DNA from 3 places in the Pseudoalteromonas sp. SD03 genome. Region 2 is predicted to be linked to each of the others. Evidence: predicted binding sites of a transcription regulator. Region 2 holds the regulator's gene; each other region holds the start of a gene.
The links. The regulator MetJ, encoded in region 2, represses methionine synthesis genes. The targets are predictions, from matches to a motif close to TAGACGTCTAGACGTCTA.

Region 1 (7,393 bases), 670 kb from region 2:
CCCGACACTTTACAGTGCGGTAAGTTTTGCTTAATACGGCGGGTGCCTTCAATAAATTCTACGGCGTAGTTGTCGTGCTCTTCTATGCCGGTGGCAACGGCAAATATATTGGGATCGAATATAATGTCTTCTGGCGGAAAGCCAATTTCGTCGACTAATATTCTGTAACTACGTTCGCATATTTCGTATTTTCTATCTGCAGTATCGGCTTGGCCGTCGGTATCAAATGCCATCACAACAGCGGCGGCGCCAAAGCGTTTTATAATTTTAGCTTGGCGAATAAACGGCTCTTCACCCTCTTTTAGTGAAATGGAATTAACAATGGCCTTGCCTTGAATACACTTTAGGCCTGCTTCTATTACTTCCCATTTAGAGGAGTCGACCATTATAGGTACTTTAGAAATATCAGGCTCTGAGGCAATTAAGTTTAAAAACTTAACCATGGCCGCTTTTGAGTCCAGCATGGCTTCGTCCATGTTGATATCAATAACCTGTGCGCCATTTTCTACTTGTTCGCGGGCCACATTAAGGGCGGTCTCGTAGTCTTCTTCCATGATCAAACGTTTAAACATCGCCGAGCCAGTTACGTTAGTACGCTCGCCGACATTGGTAAATACTGCAATTTGTTGGGTCATTGGCGGCTCCTTAATTTAAGTTACAGGCTTCTAGGCCTGATAAACGCATACGCACTTCAAGCTCAGGTAATTTTCGTGGTGCTGTGCCTTCAAGCCCTTTGGCAAAGGCACGAATGTGCGCAGGCGTAGTGCCGCAGCAACCGCCAACAATATTAATAAAGCCCGATTTACCCCAATCTATGATCTCTTTTGCCATGTCGTCTGCTTCTAAGTCGTATTCTCCAAACTCATTAGGTAAGCCCGCGTTAGGGTGAACAGAGACAAAGGTTTCGCACACACGCGATAGCTCTTCAACGTATTGGCGCAGTAAATCTGGCCCAAGGGCGCAATTTAAGCCGATTGAAAGCGGCTTAATATGGCGAATAGAGTTATAAAATGCTTCGGTTGTTTGCCCTGAAAGCGTACGGCCTGAGGCATCGGTAATAGTACCTGAAATCATCACTGGCAATGTGCGCCCTGCTTGTTCAAACGCTTCTTCTACTGCGAACGAGGCGGCTTTTGCATTAAGCGTGTCGAATATGGTTTCGATTAAAATAATATCTACACCGCCCTCCATAAGCGCAAGGGTTGACTCAACATACGCAGTCACTAACTTATCAAAGGTGATATTACGATAGCCGGGGTCGTTTACATCCGGCGATAACGAACAGGTTTTAGACGTTGGCCCTAACACACCGGCTACATAGCGCGGTTTTTCTGGGGTTTTGGCGCTAAATTCATCACATGAAGCGCGGGCTAACTTAGCCGACTCTAAATTGACTTCACGGCTTATGCTCGCCATGTCGTAATCTTCCATCGAAATGGTGGTAGAGTTAAAGGTGTTAGTTTCGATAATATCGGCACCAGCGGCTAAAAAGCTGCGGTGTATATCAGTAATAATTTCTGGCTTGGTTAGGCTTAATAAATCGTTGTTGCCTTTAATAAGCACGTGCCAATCTTTAAAACGTTCACCACGGTAGTCTTGCTCTTCAAGCTTATGCGCTTGGATCATGGTTCCCATTGCACCATCTAAAATTAAAATGCGCTGTTTGAGCGCAGCGCTCAGCTCTTGATGCTTATTGTTTTGAGGATTATTCGGCATAGTTGTTAGTCCTTACGTCTTGGCTAACTAAGTTAATATCATAGGGTGTGGTTTGGTAAACGTAATAATTTAACCAGTTTGAAAACAGCAAAAACGCGTGGCTTTGCCATGTTTTAGATGGTTGCTTGCTGGCATCGTCATCAGGAAAATAGTTTTCGGGCTTTGGCGCATCAGGGCTTTTTTGTAAATCGCGCTCATATTCGGCTTTTAAACTGTCGGCATCGTATTCTGGGTGGCCGGTAATAAACACTTGGCTGCCCGATTTATTTTTAAGTAAATAAGCCCCGACTCGTTCAGAGCCCGCTAATACCACCAGCTCTTCACAGGCGTTTATTTTATTTATATCTATGTGGCCATAGCGTGAGTGCGGCACTAAAAAGGTATCGTCAAAGCCGCGGGTAAGTGCACCATGGGCAAAGTAGCATTGATGGGTAAACACCCCACACAGTTTATTTTCTTTTAAATCGCGCTTTAAATTATAACGGTGATATAAAGCCGCGTGGGCAGCCCAGCAAGAAAACAAGGTAGAGGTTACATGCTGCTCGGCCCAATCAATAATCACTTTGAATTCTTCCCAATACGCCACTTCTTCATACTCTAAATGTGCCAAAGGCGCACCGGTAATTAATAGTGCATCGTAATTATTGTTTTTCACTTCTGAAAAGTAACGATAAAAGGTATCTAAGTGTTGCTCTGAGTTGCTACTGCTACGATGCGTGTCAAGGCGTAGTAGCTCTACATTTACTTGCAGCGGAGAATTAGCCAACAAGCGAATAAACTGTACTTCGGTTTCTACTTTATTAGGCATAAGATTAAGAATAGCCAAACGCATAGGGCGTATTTCTTGCGTTTTTGCACGTGTTTTTGGCATTACAAACACGTTTTCATGACGTAAACGTGCAATAGCTGGCAATTCGTCTTCTACTGTAATTGGCATTCTTAAAGCTCCTGCTCATAAAAACCGAGAATTAATACGCTCTCATTATGAACAGAATGTCAAAAATATCAACCTCTAGATGTATAGATGTCTAAATGAAATTTATTCACGCGTTTTGTACAAATTGAATATGTACTTTAAAACAGCCCCATTCGTTGACTGTTTCACCTGTGAGCCACTACAATACAGCATTGAAATTTTTATTATTATTGAAGGCTTCTTCCATGGTTTTACCTGATAAGTTTATATTCTCGATGAGTCGAGTATCTAAGGTTGTGCCACCAAAACGCACTATCTTAAAAGATATTTCGTTGCATTTTTTCCCTGGTGCAAAAATTGGTGTGCTAGGTCTAAATGGTTCTGGTAAATCATCATTACTACGCATTATGGCAGGTGTTGATGAAGATTTTGAAGGTGAAGCTCGCCCTCAACCAGGCACTAAAATTGGTTACTTGCCGCAAGAGCCTGTTTTGGACGAAAGCAAAACAGTTCGTGAAATTGTTGAAGAAGCTGTGGGTGAAGTAAAACATGCCCTTAACCGCCTTGACGAAGTGTATAACGAATACGCAATGGAAGGCGCTGACTTTGACGCACTGGCTAAAGAGCAAGGTGAATTAGAAGCGATTATTCAAGCGCACGATGGTCATAATATTGATAACGTATTAGAGCGTGCTGCCGATGCTCTGCGTTTACCTGAGTGGGACGCTAAAATTGAGCACCTTTCAGGTGGTGAACGCCGTCGTGTTGCTATTTGTCGTTTGTTACTTGAAAAACCAGATATGCTTATTCTCGATGAGCCAACTAACCACTTAGATGCTGAGTCGGTTGCCTGGTTAGAGCGCTTCTTACATGACTACGAAGGCACCGTTGTGGCAGTAACGCATGACCGTTACTTCCTTGATAATGTTGCTGGCTGGATTTTAGAGCTTGACCGTGGTGAAGGTATTCCGTGGGAAGGTAACTACTCGTCTTGGCTTGAGCAAAAAGATGCCCGCTTACAGCAAGAGCAAAAATCTGAAAAAGCACGTCAAAAATCAATTGCACAAGAACTTGAATGGGTGCGTTCAAATCCTAAAGGTCGTCAAGCTAAATCAAAAGCGCGTATGGCACAGTTTAGCGAGCTACAACAGTCTGATTACCAAAAACGTAACGAAACCAACGAATTGTTTATTCCACCTGGCCCACGTTTAGGTGACCAAGTATTAGAAGTAAACAACTTACGTAAAAGCTTTGGCGACCGTGTTTTAATTGATGATTTAAGCTTTAGCATGCCTAAAGGCGCTATTGTGGGTATTATTGGTGCCAATGGTGCAGGTAAATCAACGCTATTCAAAATGCTAAGCGGTGAAGAGCAGCCAGATAGCGGTAATATCAGCATTGGTGAAACAGTAGAACTGGCAACTGTTGATCAGTTCCGTGGCAACATGGACGAAAGCAAAACGGTATTCCAAGAAATCTCTGATGGCCAAGATGTACTAAAAATTGGTAACTTTGAGTTCCCAAGCCGTGCTTATGTTAGCCGTTTTAACTTTAAAGGTAACGATCAACAAAAGTTTGTTAAAGACTTATCTGGTGGTGAGCGCAACCGTTTACACCTAGCTAAGCTGTTAAAAGCAGGCGGCAACGTAGTGCTACTGGATGAGCCAACCAATGACTTGGACGTTGAAACATTACGTGCTCTTGAGAATGCTATTTTAGAATTCCCTGGTTGTGTCATGTGTATCTCGCATGACCGTTGGTTCCTTGACCGTATTGCTACACACATTTTAGATTACCGTGACGAAGGCCAAATTAACTTCTTTGATGGTAACTACACTGAGTACGAAGAGTGGCTTAAAAAGACCCTTGGCGCAGAAGCTGCACAGCCTAAGCGTATTAAGTACAAAAAAATTGGCTAACAGCCACAGTGAATAAGTTAAAAGCCCTGCATTTTATGCGGGGCTTTTTTATGCGAGCTATTTTTATCTTTGAGCAAATTGGCGTGTTGAGCATTACCAGCTATGCTTATTATAAATAACAACTTTATAAGATTATTATGCAAAACCGTCGGCAATTTTCTCGTATTATGTTCTCTACAGCAGCGCAATTGGAAACGGCTAGCTCCCAGTATGCATGTACCCTATTAGATATTTCTTTACATGGTGCACTGATCACTAAAAGCGATGCCTTTACAGGCAACAAAAATGACGAAGCAATATTACGTTTTACCTTGCCACAAAGCGATATTGAAATAAAAATGCCGGTGGTTATTCGTCACATAGAAGAAAACCATATTGGTCTTAAATGTCATAACATTGATATAGACAGCATTACGCATTTAAAGCGCTTGGTTGAACTAAACCTTGCTGATGAAACATTATTACACCGTGAGCTTGAAACGCTTATTTACCAAACATAAATAGACGCACTGCGTGAAGTTGATTACCATAACCAAAAATAATTAAACGACGCAGATATGAGTTTAAATCCCAATCTACCTTTAGTTTATCATCCTAATTACTCGTTTAGTTTTGATCCCAAACACCGCTTTGTAATGAGTAAATTTGCGCAGCTATACCAGCATGTTAAAACCCTTGGGCTTGCTGGCAGCAATATCATAGAGCCACCACATGGTCGTGTTGAAGAGTTAGAAATAGTGCACTGTGAAAACTACATTCACGATTTATGGCATAATCGCCTAGATGAAAAAGCCATGCGCCGTATAGGCCTACCTTGGTCGCAAGCACTAATGAACCGCACATTTACCGCCCCATTAGGGACACTGCAAACTGCGCGTTTAGCGCTTAAAAGTGGTCTTGCGTGCCATTTAGCGGGCGGCACTCACCATGCCCACAGTGATTTTGGCTCGGGTTTTTGCATGGTGAACGATTTAGCTTTTACCGCACAAACGTTAATTCAAAATCGTGAAGTTACCAACGTACTGATTTTTGATTTAGATGTTCACCAAGGTGATGGCACCGCAGCCATGCTGGCTCATCAACCTTATGCGTTTACCTGTTCAATACATTGTGAGAAAAACTTCCCATTTAGAAAGTCTCCTAGCGATTTAGATATTGGTTTAGCCAATAATATGCAAGACGCTGAATACTTAGGTATTGTTGACGATACGCTACAATTTTTATTACACGAGCTTAACCCAGATCTGGTTTTGTATGATGCTGGGGTTGATATTTGGCAAGAGGATGGCTTAGGCAAACTGGATATTAGTTGGCAAGGAATAGAAAAGCGCGACCACATAGTGCTTAAGCGTTGCCTTGCAAATAATACACCTGTAGCCACTGTGATTGGTGGAGGCTATGACAGAGATCATCAGCGCCTAGCAAAACGTCATGGCATTGTTATAGAGCAAGCTGCCAGTTTTTAATTATACTTTTAACTGACTCGGCGTAATACCTGTCCAACGCTTAAATGCACGGCGAAAATTAGGAATATCATAAAATGCAAGCCGATCAGCCACTCGTTCATTACCTTGCTGGCACACCCCCAGTAAATGCAGAGCTTTAAGTTTATTTTGCTCATCTTGTAATTGAGAATAACTGACACCGTGTTGTTTTAACTTACGTTTAAACGTAGCAGAGCTCATGGCAAAATGCTCAGCACTGTTAGCAAGGCTGTTGTTTTTATCACGGTAAATGCGCTGGCACACAGCCTCAACAAAAGACTGTGATACATTCTTATGTAACTCACTTTGCGCTATGCACTGCTGCCACCTAAGCTGACTAGCCTCTGGGTTTGTGCACTTAAGTAGTTGTTTATTAAAGTGCCAACGGGTATAGGGTTGTTCAAACCGTATTCGTAAGCCTAAGTGCTGCTCATATTCTTGAATATGCCGAGGGCGTTTACAGGTAAAGTCAAAATAACAATGTGGATACACATTACATACTCGTTTAAGCAAGCTCATTAACGCAGCGCTATATATTTCAAAACAATAATTTTTTAATGACTCGTCCATACCGATACTCGGTTGCAAGTACAGATATAAATCGTCTTTAAATATATGCTTACGGGTAAATAATAAAGGGGCAATAACGGTACTAATTTGTTGTAATTGCTTTAAAGCCATACCTAAACTGGGGCTTAAACGCACACTTTGCACTGCTGGGCTAACGTCATTAACCAATTGATGACCCAGTAAAAAGCCACTATCATTACTCTTCATTAAGGCTTTAAACTGGCTAATTAAAGCCAATAACTGGGATAAACTAAAGCGCTGTGATAGATCATATAAATCTTGCTCAAAAATACCCGTACCACGCAGCAATTTATGCAGCGGGATCCCTCGCCCTTGAGCAAGCTCCACCAGCGCAGTGATCATTCCCTCCGCGCTGAGGTATTTATCATCTAGGCTAATATACTGCTGCACCTACAAGGGCCTTTTCTTGTTGTAATTGTTGATGTAACTGGCTGGTTTGCTGCACTGGATCTTGCGCTAAATCCATTGCCATGGTGGCGGTTAAAATATGCTGGAACTGTGCGCCTTTGCTTTTTGCGACTTTAAACGCACAATGGTTAAGCGCCGCTTTCATTTGCGCTAGTAATTCTTTGGCTTGGCTTTGGCTGGTATTCGGCATAAGCACAATAAAACAATCGCCAGCATAGCGACAAAGCACATCATTCAAACGGCAATTCATTACTAATAAATCACTAATTTCTCTTAGTAACCTATCACCTTCACTAAAACCAAACTGCGCATTAAACTTTGCAAAATCACGAATATCAATAACGCCTAAAGTGCCGCCT
Region 2 (7,393 bases):
TTGTTTCTATGTAAAAAAAAGCACCTTAGGGTGCTTTTTTTGTGGCCAAAATTTACTTTCCTACCTGCTTTCTTAGCAATTTTGTATTTATTTTTTTTGCATAACTATTTCCTGTTCTTATTCTGAGTATGCATAAACATTTGCAGACAAAACAGCCAATATTCTCTATATTTTTATTTGTTAAACTTTAAAGATGGTACTCAAATGCAGGTAACGTGAGGTTATTTGTGTTTAAAGTTAAATAAAATTCGGTATTTCACTATTTTAATTTAAGACTAAAAAATACGCTTTATAAAAATAGAACAAGGGCAAAAAGTACCTGTGTTTTTCATTTTTATGACGAATTTATATTTTAAAAATGTCAGGATAATCTAGGGAAGTTGCTGATAAATCACTTAAAATTAACAGTTCTAGCATATAACAGGATAGACCTGATATTGCTTGGAATTTAAAAATAATAAAGGTATCGTAGATTAAAACTACCTCTCACTTTAACTTAAATTGCAGGATATAATCGCGTTATGTCAGATTTTCGTGAACAAGCACTACATTACCATGCCCATCCCGTTCCAGGTAAAATCAGTATTGAGCTGACCAAGCCCGCTGAGACGGTTAAAGACCTCGCGCTCGCATACAGCCCCGGTGTCGCAGAACCTGTTCGTGAAATTGCCGCTGATCCAGCAAATGCCTACAAATATACTGGTAAAGGAAATATGGTTGCGGTTATTACTAACGGCACCGCAATTTTAGGCTTAGGTAATTTAGGTCCACTGGCTTCAAAACCCGTTATGGAAGGTAAAGCGCTACTATTTAAGCGTTTTGCAGGGTTAGACTCTATAGATATTGAAGTTAAGCACCGTACTACCGAAGACTTTATTAACACGGTGGCTAATATTGCCGACACTTTTGGTGGAATTAATTTAGAAGATATTAAAGCGCCCGAGTGTTTTGAAATAGAAAAAGCGCTTATAGAGCGTTGTAGCATTCCTGTTTTTCATGATGATCAGCATGGTACGGCTATTGTAACGGCTGCGGGTATGCTAAACGCGCTGGAAGTACAGGGCAAAGCAATTGAAGATGCAATTATTGTATGTTTAGGTGCCGGCGCTGCAGCTGTTGCCTGTATGGAGCTTTTAATTAAATGTGGCGCGTTGCGTGAACATATTTATATGTTAGATCGCAAAGGAGTTATTCATACGCGTCGTGATGACTTGAATGAATATAAGCAATTATTTGCAAACAATACCGATAAACGTACTTTACAAGATGTAATTGAAGATGCCGATGTGTTTGTGGGTGTATCGGGCCCTAATTTATTAGCCCCTGAAGATTTAAAATTAATGGCTGATAGACCCGTGGTATTTGCTTGTTCAAACCCCGATCCTGAAATCGATCCGCAATTAGCACACGCTGCACGTAACGATTTAATTATGGCTACAGGTCGCTCTGATTATCCGAATCAAGTTAATAACGTATTGTGTTTTCCGTTTATTTTCCGTGGTGCGTTAGATGTACGTGCCAGTGAAATAAACGACGAGATGAAAATTGCTGCTGTAGAAGCAATTCGCAGTATTGCTAAAGAGCCCGTGCCGACTGAAGTGCTTACTGCCGCAGGCATCGACAAATTAGAGTTTGGTGCTAAATATATTATACCAAAACCAATGGATCCTCGTTTGTTACCACGTATAGCTAAAGCGGTTGCGCAGGCGGCGGTAGACTCTGGCGTTGCACAAATTGATATGCCAGAAAACTACATGGCGTAATTGTTAAGTGTAAATTAGCGCAAAAAAAACCTCAGCATTTGCTGAGGTTTTTTTGTATAAAGACCCTTCTAGTCTTCATTTAAAATAGGCACTTCTAGTCCCATTTCTTGCATTATTTTCTTCACTTCTTCAGGTACTTTTTCTGCGTTATCTTTACGCAAATCATCATCATTAGGCAGCGGTTGCCCGGTAAACGCATGCAAAAACGCTTCGCATAAAAGCTCGCTATTTGTTGCATGACGTAAGTTGTTTATTTGACGACGAGTACGTTCATCAGTTAATACTTTTAATACATTTAGCGGGATCGAAACGGTGATCTTCTTTACTTGTTCGGATTTTTTCCCGTGTTCTGCGTATGGGTGAATATATTCACCATTCCATTTAGCCATAAGATGTATCGTTGCCTCAGATTATAAATTGCTCACACAGCATCAAAGCGTGTAAATATGCGTGAAATTCTATCGGTTTAAAAAAGATAGTCAAATACTAGTTATTTAGCTATCTAGACATTTAAATGTTTTGACATCTTAAATTGCATGCGCTACCTTTTAGACGTCTAAACATCCAAATTAGTAAAGGTAGCGAAAATGAGTGAAAAAAATAAGGCAACAATTGCTGTTCGTAGTGGAATAGAAGCCGACAAACAGCATGGTGCGGTTGTTCCACCGCTTTATTTATCAACAACTTACTCATTTGCTGACTTTGATACAAAGCGTCAATATGATTATGGCCGCAGTGGTAACCCTAATCGTGACATTTTGGCTGAGGCGCTCACGGAGCTTGAAGGTGGCGCTAAAGGCATTATTACCGCAACAGGCATGGCAGCCGTTCACCTAACAACACAATTACTTAATAGTGACGATACGTTAGTGATCCCTCATGACTGTTATGGGGGCAGCTATCGCTTATTTACTTCGCTAGAAAAGCGCGGCTTATTAAAACTAGAAGTGGTCGATTTTACCAAAAGCGACAGTTTGACACGCATCCTTGCTATTAAACCTAAGCTGATTTGGATTGAAACACCTAGCAATCCTATTTTACGCTTAACAGATATTAAAGCGGTAACTGATACAGCTAAACAGTGTGGTGCACTGGTTGCCGCCGACAACACATTTTTATCGCCAGCATTACAAAACCCGATTAAGTTTGGCGCTGATATTGTGGTGCACTCAACCACAAAATATATCAATGGCCATTCAGACGTTGTTGGTGGCGCGGTTATCGCAGCGACTGCTGAGTTAGGTGAAGAGTTAGCGTGGTGGGCAAATAACATTGGCATCACCGGCGCGCCATTTGATAGCTATTTAACGCTCAGAGGCTTACGTACTTTAAACGTGCGTTTAAGGCAACACCAAGAAAATGCACTCGCCATTGCACAGTATTTAGAACGCTCCCAGTTTGTTGCCCAAGTTTACTACCCAGGTCTTGAATCACACCCTCAACATGCGCTAGCTAAGGCGCAGCAGCTTGGCTTTGGTGCTATGGTTAGCTTTGATATAAAAGGCGATATAAACGATGCTGCAGCGTTTTTAACGCGCTTAAATGAATTTAGCTTAGCGGAATCATTAGGTGGAGTAGAAAGTTTGATTTGTCACCCTGCGACTATGACCCACGCCGGCATGGACGCAACCGCGCGTGCAGAAGCCGGAGTAGGCGACACGCTTATTCGTATCTCGGTGGGTATTGAAGATGTAAATGATTTACTCGCTGACTTAGACAGGGTATTTAATTTGGTGCGCCCAGGGCAAGCCAATCCCGGCCTATCGGCAAAAAGTGGTGCTAGTGAATCATTTGGTTCAGCAAAGTTAAACGCGGCGCATCCGGCGTTATGGTAGTGCATACCAATCTTCAAAATACAAAACATAAATGCGAGTCGGTATTAATATGGTAAATCAGGTTCATAAATTTGGTGGTTCGAGTTTAAGCTCAGCGGATCGCTTTAAAAGTGTCGCAAATATTATTTTAACTCACGCTCAAGCTGGGGATTGTGTGGTGGTATCGGCTGCCGGTAAAACCACCGATACCTTAGTTAAACTGTGGCAAAGCTACCAACAACAAGACACTCAAGCTATTGCTGATATTGTATTGCTATTGAGCAACCATCAAATAGCTCTAATTGAGCAATTATTAATAGCTAAAGCTAAGCACCATGCGCTTGATTTACTTGAAACTGATCTCAGTATTATTACCAAGCAGGCTAAGCAAGGGACATTAGCTGAAGCTGCGTTATTAGCACATGGTGAATTGTGGTCTGCAAGGTTACTAAGCGCTTACTTAGAACAGCTTAACGTTAGCGCTTGTGCCCATGACGCTAGGCAGTTATTTACGTTAGATGCCGGGCAGCTGCAGCATGCTAATAATCAGCAGCAGTGCTTAAAAGCCATACAGACGAGTAAAATTAATGTAGTTACTGGGTTTATTGCGGCTGATTTACATGGTGAAACAGTGACCTTAGGGCGAAATGGCAGTGATTACAGTGCCACTTTATTAGCGCGGTATTGCAATGCTAAAAAAGTCTCTATTTGGACTGACACTCAAGGTGTTTTTAGTACTGATCCGCGTAAGGTTGCTAATGCGGTTAAGTATGCGCGAGTGTGCCGTGATCAAGCGAATTTATTAGCGAGATTAGGTAATCCAGTATTACACGCTAAAACATTATCGCCATTAAAAGATACCGATATAGAATTAGTTGTTCGCAGTAGTTACGATCCTCAAGGCAGTCATACCGAAATAGTTAAACTAGGAATGAGTAAACAAAAACGCTTTTTAACCACAGTAAATAATGTGGATTTACTCATTGTTGATGATCTGAGTGAAGGCGAAGTAGCACATGTTAGCCAACTTATTCAGCATAGTTTGCATCACTTTGAACACGAAGGCGAAATCTACTTACTAGTCCCTGCGTCAGCGACACATCAGGTGGCTAATTATTTTGCTGGCCGCGCCAATATTAGTGAGTCAAACTTAAATGGGGTGGCGATTATTGCACCTGATCAAGAGGTAGCGCCGCTTGGTAAGCAAAGTGAAGCCTTATTACAAACACAATCTATCCAGCCTCGGTTTACCCATTACGGTGAGGGATATACGTTACTATTAACCGATCAAGTACTTGAAAGTGATGTGCTGAGCCTGTTACATGACAAGCTCATTAATAAAGCACAAGAAATAGCTTTAATTATTGCAGGACTTGGTAATGTAGGTGCTGAGTTTATGCGCCAATTACCTGCTCAACTAGCACGCTTATCAACTGATTTTAACGTCAAGTTAGTAGCGCTTTTACGCTCAGAGCAGATGCTGGTGAATGCTAATGGATTAGACTGTGAAAGCTGGCAACTTCAATGGGAAAACCATGCAAGCTCCTATAAACAAGCCGATTTATTGTCATACATAGATACCCTTGAGTATGAACATAAAATAGTGATCGACATTACCGCCAGTGAACATTTTAGTCAGCTTTATAGTAAGTTAGTTGAATTAAACTGCCATCTAATTAGTGCTAATAAATACGCGGGAACCGCATCGCTTTCGTGGTATCAAACACTACGTGAAAGCCTTGCTCAACGTGGCTTACATTGGCGTTATAATGCAAGTGTAGGGGCCGGACTACCGATTAATTTTGCCTTGGCTGATTTACAAAATAGTGGCGATAAAATAACGCGAATAGAAGGCGTGTTTTCAGGCACGCTATCATGGTTATGCAGTATGTATGATGGCAGTAAAGCGTTTTCAGATTTAGTTCTAGAAGCGCAAGCTTTGGGGTTCACAGAGCCTGATCCTCGAGAAGACTTATCTGGACGAGATATGCAACGTAAGTTGCTTATTTTAGCGCGTGAATTAGGTATTGAATTGGAACTTGATGACATTTCTTTATCCGCTTTGATGCCCGATGAGTTAAGTGCAGGCAGCTGGAATGACTTTATTGATAATAAGGCTCGTTTAGATGCATTTATTGAGCAGCATGCGCAAGCGGCTCAGCAACAAAATGCTGCACTGTGCTACACCGGGTTATTAGAGTTTGAAAACAACACGCTAAACGCTAAGGTAGGGATTACCTATGTACCAAAAAGCGAAGCGGTTGCGAATTTGACCCCTGGCGATAATATTTTTGTGATTAATACCCAGTGGTATAACCAAAACGCATTAGTGATACAAGGGCCCGGTGCGGGTAAAGAAGTGACTGCTGCTGGCGTTCACTCTGACTTATACTGGTTGGTACAAAATATTAGTTAGACCATCAAAAAGGCCGCTAATTTGCGGCCTTTTTACTGTTCGCTATATTTAAAATAGTTCTTCTTCAGTTTTAGTGTTTTCTTCAAATATATCATTTGGTTGTGATAACACATACTTGGTAGGAGCGGTGCCTTTTTCAAAGTATTCAAAACGGCTGGTGTAATCGTTTTTATGACTTAATAATCCGGTTTCTAAATCAATACGAATAGAAACTAAGCCTTCAGGTGGTTCGATGGGCGCAGCAGGTTTGCCATCCAGTGCGGCGCGCATAAAATCAACCCATGCAGGCTGAGCTGTTTTTGCGCCTGACTCAGCACCTGATATTTGACCACTTCCTAAGTTGTTATTGTAGGTTGAGCGTCCCAGTGTATTACCTGGGTTATCAAAGCCAACCCAAACTGATGTCATCACATCGCGGTTAAAGCCACTAAACCAAGTATCTACAGAATCATTTGTCGTGCCTGTTTTACCAGAAAGATCGCGACGTTTTAGCGCTTGTGCACGCCAGCCTGTTCCACTCCAACCGGTTTTATGTGACCAGCTACCGCCACCCCAAATAGCACTATTCATTGCGCTGGCAATTAAAAATGCATTTTGTTTAGAGATGATCTGCGGCGCACAATTTGGTGCTACTTGCTCACCTAGCATTAGCGAGCTAGGTGTTGTCGTTTCATCATCACAAATAATGGTGGGATTGGTTTTAAATAACGTATTACCCATTGCATCTTGGATTTGTGAAATAAAGTATGGCTCAATTAGGTGACCGCCATTAGCAAAAGCACTCATACCACGTGCTAATTCAAGCGGCGTAATGGATGCACTGCCTAATGCCAGTGACTCACTACGATTTATATCTTTATCGTCAAAACCAAATTTTAATAAATGATCGGCTGTTCTTTGCAGTCCAACGCCCCTTAATAAGCGCACGGAAATTACATTCTTAGATTGGGCTAAAGCACGACGAATGCGAATTGGGCCATTATAAATAGCTGGGCTGTTTTTTGGTCGCCATGCAACGCCTTGGCTCTTATCCCATTGATTTATAGGAGCATCATTTAAAATTGACGCTAGTGTGTAGCCTTTTTCAAGCGCAGCTGAATATATAAACGGCTTAATATTTGAGCCTACTTGGCGTTTAGCTTGTACAGCTCGGTTATATTGGCTTTGTTCAAAACTATATCCACCAACAATGGCTTTTATGCGTCCGTCTTGTGGGTCTAAAGAAACAATGGCGCTCGCCGCTTCAGGTATTTGACTTAAAATATAGCTATTATCGTCATTTTTGCGCAGCCATATTTGCATGCCTGGCGTTAGTATATCGCTTGCTGTTTCAGGCGCAAAGCTTTGGCGATAGCGTGTAATAAACTTACGTGCCCATTTTAGGTTATCCCAAGTAAGGG
Region 3 (7,393 bases), 1.2 Mb from region 2:
CTCGAACCTCGAACCTCGAAAATAAAATCACATCAACTTCCAAACCACAAACGCTACAGCAAAACCAACCAAGTACACTAAACCTAACCACGTTAAGCTACGCAAAAGTAGACTGTGTTTAATCGCGGGCTCTGAGCGCACTAGGCTGAAGTTAAGCCATGCAAAAACCGGTGTGGTTACAAAAGCAAGTGTCATTGCAAAGGTAAGCATAGGGCCAAGGGCTGATTTAAAAAATAAAATAACCGCCATACCGGCCAATGCTTGCAGTATAAGCCACGTATTTAAGCTGTGTTTAGATTGCTTAAAACCAAGTAATTTGTGTGATTCGTTAAGTGTGCGGGCGTAACCGTCAAGTACGGTGAGTGTGGTGCCAAACATACACAAAAACGCGATGGCTGATACCAAAGGCCTTGCCCACTCGCCTATTGTTGATGCGTACATATCAATCAGCTGTTTAGCAAACGCTACACCACCGAGCTCTATATTACTGTTTTGCCCATATTGCACTAACGCACCTAAACTAAAAAATACCAGCGCAAGCCCGGCGGTTAACCAATAACCTAGATTAAAATCGAATAAACCTTGGCTTTTAGTCACACTTTGCTGAGCTTGTTTTTCTTTAAGCCACAAAGAGCTCAGTGCCGATATTTCAATAGGCGCTGGCATCCAGCCCATTAAAGCAACCATAAAGCCTAACATGGCAAGTTCATACGGTGAGGGGCCAACGTAGTTTACAGGCGCTACTGGGCCGTTATTTATAGCAATAACCAATGCAGTGATGGTTGCTATAGTAAGTAGCCCCATAATAGCTTTTGCTACGTTATCGAGCGCTTTAAAATGCCCCAGTAATAATATAATTAAACACACGGCCAATATTACCCAACACAATAAGGTAACAGGAATGCTAATAGGTAATGCGTAGTGTAATAAGCTCGCCGTAAGCAACAATACACCTGCGGTATTTACCACAGCGGCAATAATATTGAGGGCAATAAAGCTGTAAAAATAGCCAGGGCCTTGGTTTTTATACCCTTCTACTAAACTGTTTTTGGTGGCGAGTGTGTATTCCATACCAAAACGAAAAAACGGGTACTTTAAAACGTTAACCACCACAATAAGCCAAAATAGCTGCCAGCCAAATAATGCGCCTGCTTGAGTAGAGGCCACCAAGTGTGAGCCACCAATGGCAGCGGTTGCCATTAAAATACCTGGGCCAAGCGCCCCTAACCGAGACTTCCATGTATTTTGTGTGTACTGCATTAACTTCTCAAATTTGGTGTGTTATGTGCTTTTATTATTAATTTTTATCATTAATAAACTGTGTGAATGCATAACTTACCTAATTTACAGGCAATAAAAAAGAGCCCTTAGGCTCTTTTTAAAATAACACGCTGTTAGTTATTAATTTAAATCCATCTCTTGGATGATTTCATGTGCTATTTCTGGTGTGGTACTTACAGGCTTTTCATGTAAGTTCGCTTTTATTTGCCCTTTACGATGCTTTAATGCGGCATCGAGTTTTTTAGCTGCGCTGGAAATAGCAGGATACATAACTTCGTTTTCCCCTTTTACCGATATACGCGCACCTTCATAATTTGTGCTAATTTCTGCTTGGAACTTATGATGCTCTTTTGAAAGAATAATATCTAGAGATATCAATGATGGAAAATGGCTCGCGACTTTTGAGAACTTTTCGTTAATGTGTTCTTTAATAGAATCAGTAACGTCAACATGGTGACCAGAAAGATTAATTTTCATAGGGTATCCTTTTATTTGTTACCTCATAGTTAGTATTGGGGGCTAAACGAATTAACACAAGAGAAAAAATGAAAATTACGCAATTATTTATTACCCCACCTGATTTAGATCATTCATTTAGCATTAAGTATGCAAAAAGCCGCTTTGTAGCGGCCTTTAGAGGTGTTGATAATTTAATCAACCAACAAATTAATCGGTGTATGAACAACAATAATCTGCAAAATCACTTACTTTTACATGAAAGCTAACATTAGCATCAACGTTAAATGACTCGCCCGCGTTAAATGTTTGCCACTCGCTTTCACCAGGTAGTAATACATCCCACTGCCCTGCTAACAACTCCATGCACTCTTTTTGGTTAGTATTAAACTCAAATTCACCGGGTTGCATAAAACCCAAGGTTTTTGCTTCACCGTTACCTAAAAGCACAGTACGGCTTGATACTTTGCCATCAAAATACACATTGGCTTTTTTAACCACACTAACGTTATCGAACTTTGGCATGTTAACTCCTGTTGTTAATTTATAATTTTGTTACCCCCCACAGTGCCTGATACACAAAAACCTTGCAAGTTAAGTGCTGTGAAAATTACTCATCTAAAATCCAAAAGGTTAAAAATGAACGACTTTATAGGGAAATATGCTTCGAGCGACAGGCTGTGAGTTTCGAACAGAGCCTTTAGTAATTTGTGCACAAAGAGGGCGATGAGACACTACGCTTTAGAGAAGTGATAAAAGTACAGCTCATAAAAAAGCCCGCCCTGTTTACACAGCGCGGGCTTTTAAAACACTAAAGTAATTAATTAAAACAATGCGTTTGCTTTGTTAACTACATTTTCTACCGTAAAGCCGAAGAACTCAAATAGCTCGTTTGCCGGTGCCGACTCACCAAAGGTGGTCATACCAACTACGGCGCCATTTAGGCCTACATACTTGTACCAGTAATCAGCAATTCCCGCTTCAATCGCTACGCGACGTGAAACGCTTGCTGGTAATACGCTTTCTTTGTACTCAGGTGATTGATCTTCAAACGCATCAGTACACGGCATAGATACAACACGTACCTTTTTACCCTGTGCACGTAGCTCTTTCGCAGAGTCTTGCGCTAGCTGTACTTCAGAACCCGTTGCAATCAAAATAAGCTCTGGGTTGCCGTCACAACTTAGGATGTAACCACCCTTTTTAACGTCGCTTAATTGTTGTGCATCACGTGCTTGTTGCTCTAAGCCTTGGCGAGTAAAGATTAATGATGTAGGACCGTCTTTACGTTCAATAGCTTGTTGCCATGCAATTGCCGACTCAACTTGGTCACATGGGCGCCAGTTGTAAAGGTTAGGCGTTAAACGCATGCTGGCAATTTGCTCTACTGGCTGGTGAGTTGGACCATCTTCACCTAAACCAATTGAATCGTGCGTGTATACAAAAATGCTTGGTTGCTTCATTAATGCAGCCATACGTACCGCGTTGCGTGCGTATTCCATAAACATTAAGAACGTTGCACCGTAAGGAATAAAGCCTTTATGCAGTGCAATACCGTTCATAATGGCCGACATACCAAACTCACGTACACCGTAGTAAATGTAGTTACCACTTGCATCATCAGCAGTTAAGCCTTTAGAGCCATCCCAAATTGTTAAGTTTGAACCCGCTAAATCGGCAGAGCCACCCATAAATTCAGGTAGTAACGGGCCAAACGCATTTAATGCATTTTGCGACGCTTTACGTGATGCTGGGTTTGCTGGGTTTGCTTGCAGCTCTTCAATGTACGCTTGTGATTTTTCAGCCCAGTCAGCTGGTAATTCTGAATGTGTACGGCGTTTGTATTCTGCTGCTAGCTCTGGGTATGCTTTTTCATATGCGGCAAATTTTTCGTCCCAGCTTGCTTCAAGCTGTTGGCCTTTTTCTTTGTTATCCCACTGTGCATAAATATCTTCAGGGATTTCAAATGCATCGCCCGTCCAACCTAAAAACTCGCGAGACGCTTTAATTTCGTCATCACCTAGTGGTGCACCGTGACAATCGTGGCTACCTGATTTATTAGGTGAGCCGTAACCAATAATAGTTTTACAACAAATTAGTGTTGGCTTATCAGTCACGCTTTTAGCTTCTGCAATTGCTGCACTTACTGCATCGCTATCATGGCCATCAACGTCACTAATTACATGCCAGCCGTATGCTTTAAAACGTGCTGGGGTATCATCACTAAACCAACCTTCAACTTCACCGTCGATTGAAATGCCGTTGTCATCCCAAAATGCCACTAATTTGCCTAGGCCTAATGTACCGGCTAGTGAGCATGCTTCATGAGAAATACCTTCCATTAAACAACCATCACCCATAAACGCATACGTGTGGTGATCAACAATGTCATGGCCTTCACGGTTAAACTGCGCTGCTAATGCTTTTTCAGCAATCGCCATACCTACCGCATTTGTGATCCCTTGACCTAATGGGCCCGTAGTGGTCTCAATTCCTGGCGCGTATCCATATTCTGGATGGCCTGGTGTTTTAGAATGCATTTGGCGGAAGTTTTTAATTTCGTCCAGTGGCAAGTCATAACCACTTAAATGCAGTAGAGAATAAATTAGCATTGAACCGTGACCATTTGAGAGTATAAATCGATCTCGGTCAGCCCACTCTGGATTTGTTGGGTTATGTTTTAGATAATCGCGCCATAATACTTCTGCGATATCAGCCATGCCCATAGGGGCTCCAGGGTGACCAGATTTGGCCTTTTGTACTGCGTCCATTGACAAGACGCGAATAGCATTTGCAAGTTCTTTGCGAGATGGCATGAATTCTCCTACCTTTATATGTATTTGCGCGGGTATTTATTTATCCCCATTCTTACTTATTGTGGGGGCTGTGTGCAATTAAAAACCCATAAAAATAGGGCATTATGAATATTTTTTAAGAACCATTTACTATTAGATATTTTATTTAGACGTCTAGGCGTAAAAAAACTATGCAAGTTCATTTGTTTTAGATAAAATACGCGCCTTAATTTTTTAGCGCTAATACCGACGTTTGTGAAGCGCAATATTTGTGAGCATAATTACAATGGCAAAACATTTATTTACTTCTGAATCTGTTTCTGAAGGTCATCCGGATAAAATCGCCGATCAAATTTCTGATGCGGTACTTGATGCTATCCTAGAGCAAGACTCTCATGCCCGTGTAGCGTGTGAAACTTACGTTAAAACCGGTATGGTTATGGTTGGTGGTGAAATCACGACTAGCGCATGGGTTGATATCGAAGAAATTACACGTAAAACAGTACGTGAAATTGGTTACACACACTCAGATATGGGCTTTGATGCCGATTCGTGTGCAATTTTAAACACGATTGGTAAACAGTCTCCTGACATTAACCAAGGTGTTGACCGTACAAGCCCTGAAGAGCAAGGCGCTGGCGACCAAGGCCTAATGTTTGGTTACGCATGTAACGAAACTGAAGTATTAATGCCTGCTCCAATTACTTATTCTCACCGTTTAGTACAACGCCAAGCACAAGTACGTAAAAGCGGCGAGCTTAACTGGTTGCGTCCAGATGCAAAATCACAGGTTACGTTTGCATACGAAAATGGCAAGCCAGTAGGCATTGATGCCGTTGTACTTTCTACTCAGCACAGCGAAGATGTATCGCAAAGTGATTTAGTAGAAGCGGTAATGGAAACGATTATTAAGCCAGTACTTCCTGCTGAGCTGATTACTAGTGCCACTAAATTCTTTATTAACCCAACTGGCCGTTTTGTAATTGGTGGACCAATGGGTGACTGTGGTTTAACTGGTCGTAAAATCATTGTAGATACTTACGGTGGCATGGCTCGTCACGGTGGTGGTGCTTTCTCTGGTAAAGATCCATCAAAAGTTGACCGCTCAGCGGCTTATGCTGCACGTTATGTTGCTAAAAACATTGTTGCTGCTGGCCTTGCTGACAAGTGTGAACTTCAGGTGTCTTATGCTATTGGTGTTGCAGAGCCAACATCTATCAGTGTTGAAACATTTGGCACAGGTAAATTAGAAGAAGCGCGTTTAATCGAACTTATTCGTGAACACTTTGACTTACGCCCTTACGGCCTGATTCAAATGCTTGATCTTGAGCGCCCTATTTATCTTCCAACAGCGGCTTACGGCCACTTTGGCCGTGATGAATTCCCATGGGAACGCACAGATAAAGCAGACGCACTTCGCGCAGCAGCTGGCCTGTAAGCCACCTAGCTAATATTAAAACGGCCCTTTTTAGGGCCGTTTTGCTATGTGTATTAAGTTAGTCATAAAACAGTCTCGAACTGTTTAACATTTTAGGTATATACTCTGCTTATACAATAAAGCGTGTTAGGGATAAAAAATGGCCGACAATTTTCGTGTTATATTTGTAGGACTTGCAGAAGGCGCAGACAGCCAAGCAGTGACCAATGCACTGACAGAAAAACTAAAAACCTCACCTGAAAAGGTGGCGGCATTTTTTAATGGCAAGCCGCTGTTTGCTCCTAGCAACAAAGAGAAAGCCCTTAAGCAAGCTAAGTTACTTTCAACGCTGGGGATCAAAAGCAAACTTCAGCAAACAGCCCCTACACAAGCTACTTCTCAAAAAACGCACGACAGCCAGCGAGATCAGCGCTTATTTGATGCCCTAGATTACATTACTAGTAGCTTAATTCGTCTTGAAGAAAAACTAGAAGATATTGAACAACGTCTCCCTGAGGTTGAATTATCATTACCTGATGAAAATGACGAACCATGGGAAGATGACGATTTAATGCTTGATGAGCCACTCTCTACTACGCCTAAAAAACGCAGTAACCTTGTTTTATATTCGCTGATTTCTACAGCCGTAATATTACTTATTGTGCTTGCTGTGTACTTATTATTTCCTAATTTATTCTCTTTTTAATCATGGTTTAGTTATTTAATGAGTAATAATCGCGCACAAATAAGAGACGATATTCGTAAAGCACGTAATAACCTATCAAAAAACCAGCAAGAAATAGCGGCCCACTCGCTCAAAGTGAATTTTATTCAATATTTAAAAAGCATAAACTCGGCCAAAAAAAGCCATGTCGCGCTTTATTTAAGCAATGATGGAGAGCTAGATACCTCATTGTTAATTAATGAATTATGGAGCATTGAACAGCATGTTTACTTACCTGTAATTCACCCTTTCAACGGGGCTAATTTACTATTTCAACGATATGAAAAAAACTCACCCATGAGAGCAAACCGCTATGGTATCTTGGAGCCTAAGCTAAACTGCTCTCAAATATGCCCATTGCCAGCGCTTGATTATCTACTTATGCCACTTGTTGCATTTGATAAGTTTGGAAATCGCCTTGGAATGGGGGGTGGGTTTTACGATAGAACCTTGGCACGTTTACACGAAGAAAACTGGCAGCAACCACAACTTATTGGCCTAGCACACGAATGCCAACAAGTGGATAAGCTCCCAATTGAATCGTGGGATGTGCCTCTTAAAACTATTATTACACCCAATAAAACCTACTGTTGGTAACAATTAATCTTGTAAACTAACAGTCTATTTTTGACATAAATGAGCACATAGCAATGACACAAGATGAATTAAAAAAAGCAGCTGCATGGGCTGCACTGGAGTTTGTAAAAGAAAACACCATAG

Region 1: the regulator MetJ is predicted to act here: its motif matches at 2,730-2,747, upstream of metA (homoserine O-succinyltransferase).
Region 3: the regulator MetJ is predicted to act here: its motif matches at 4,700-4,717, upstream of metK (methionine adenosyltransferase).

Annotation. Positions count from the first base shown of each region.
Region 1 covers NZ_CP162514.1:990,956-998,348, reverse strand. Annotated here, with positions in the region: gene metH (methionine synthase) at 1-635, opposite strand, end outside; gene ABZP26_RS04620 (homocysteine S-methyltransferase family protein) at 646-1,716, opposite strand; gene metA (homoserine O-succinyltransferase) at 1,706-2,653, opposite strand; gene ettA (energy-dependent translational throttle protein EttA) at 2,878-4,551, shown strand; gene ABZP26_RS04605 (PilZ domain-containing protein) at 4,689-5,051, shown strand; gene ABZP26_RS04600 (histone deacetylase) at 5,109-6,017, shown strand; gene ABZP26_RS04595 (AraC family transcriptional regulator ligand-binding domain-containing protein) at 6,018-7,016, opposite strand; gene ABZP26_RS04590 (GGDEF domain-containing protein) at 7,000-7,393, opposite strand, start outside.
Region 2 covers NZ_CP162514.1:322,450-329,842, forward strand. Annotated here, with positions in the region: gene ABZP26_RS01465 (malic enzyme-like NAD(P)-binding protein) at 522-1,763, shown strand; gene metJ (met regulon transcriptional regulator MetJ) at 1,832-2,152, opposite strand; gene metB (cystathionine gamma-synthase) at 2,351-3,598, shown strand; gene metL (bifunctional aspartate kinase/homoserine dehydrogenase II) at 3,648-5,993, shown strand; gene ABZP26_RS01485 (penicillin-binding protein 1A) at 6,042-7,393, opposite strand, start outside.
Region 3 covers NZ_CP162514.1:2,681,463-2,688,855, forward strand. Annotated here, with positions in the region: gene ABZP26_RS12605 (NRAMP family divalent metal transporter) at 28-1,260, opposite strand; gene raiA (ribosome-associated translation inhibitor RaiA) at 1,402-1,758, opposite strand; gene ABZP26_RS12615 (pyrimidine/purine nucleoside phosphorylase) at 1,948-2,262, opposite strand; gene tkt (transketolase) at 2,562-4,553, opposite strand; gene metK (methionine adenosyltransferase) at 4,819-5,970, shown strand; gene ABZP26_RS12630 (hypothetical protein) at 6,110-6,655, shown strand; gene ABZP26_RS12635 (5-formyltetrahydrofolate cyclo-ligase) at 6,674-7,270, shown strand; gene rpiA (ribose-5-phosphate isomerase RpiA) at 7,324-7,393, shown strand, end outside.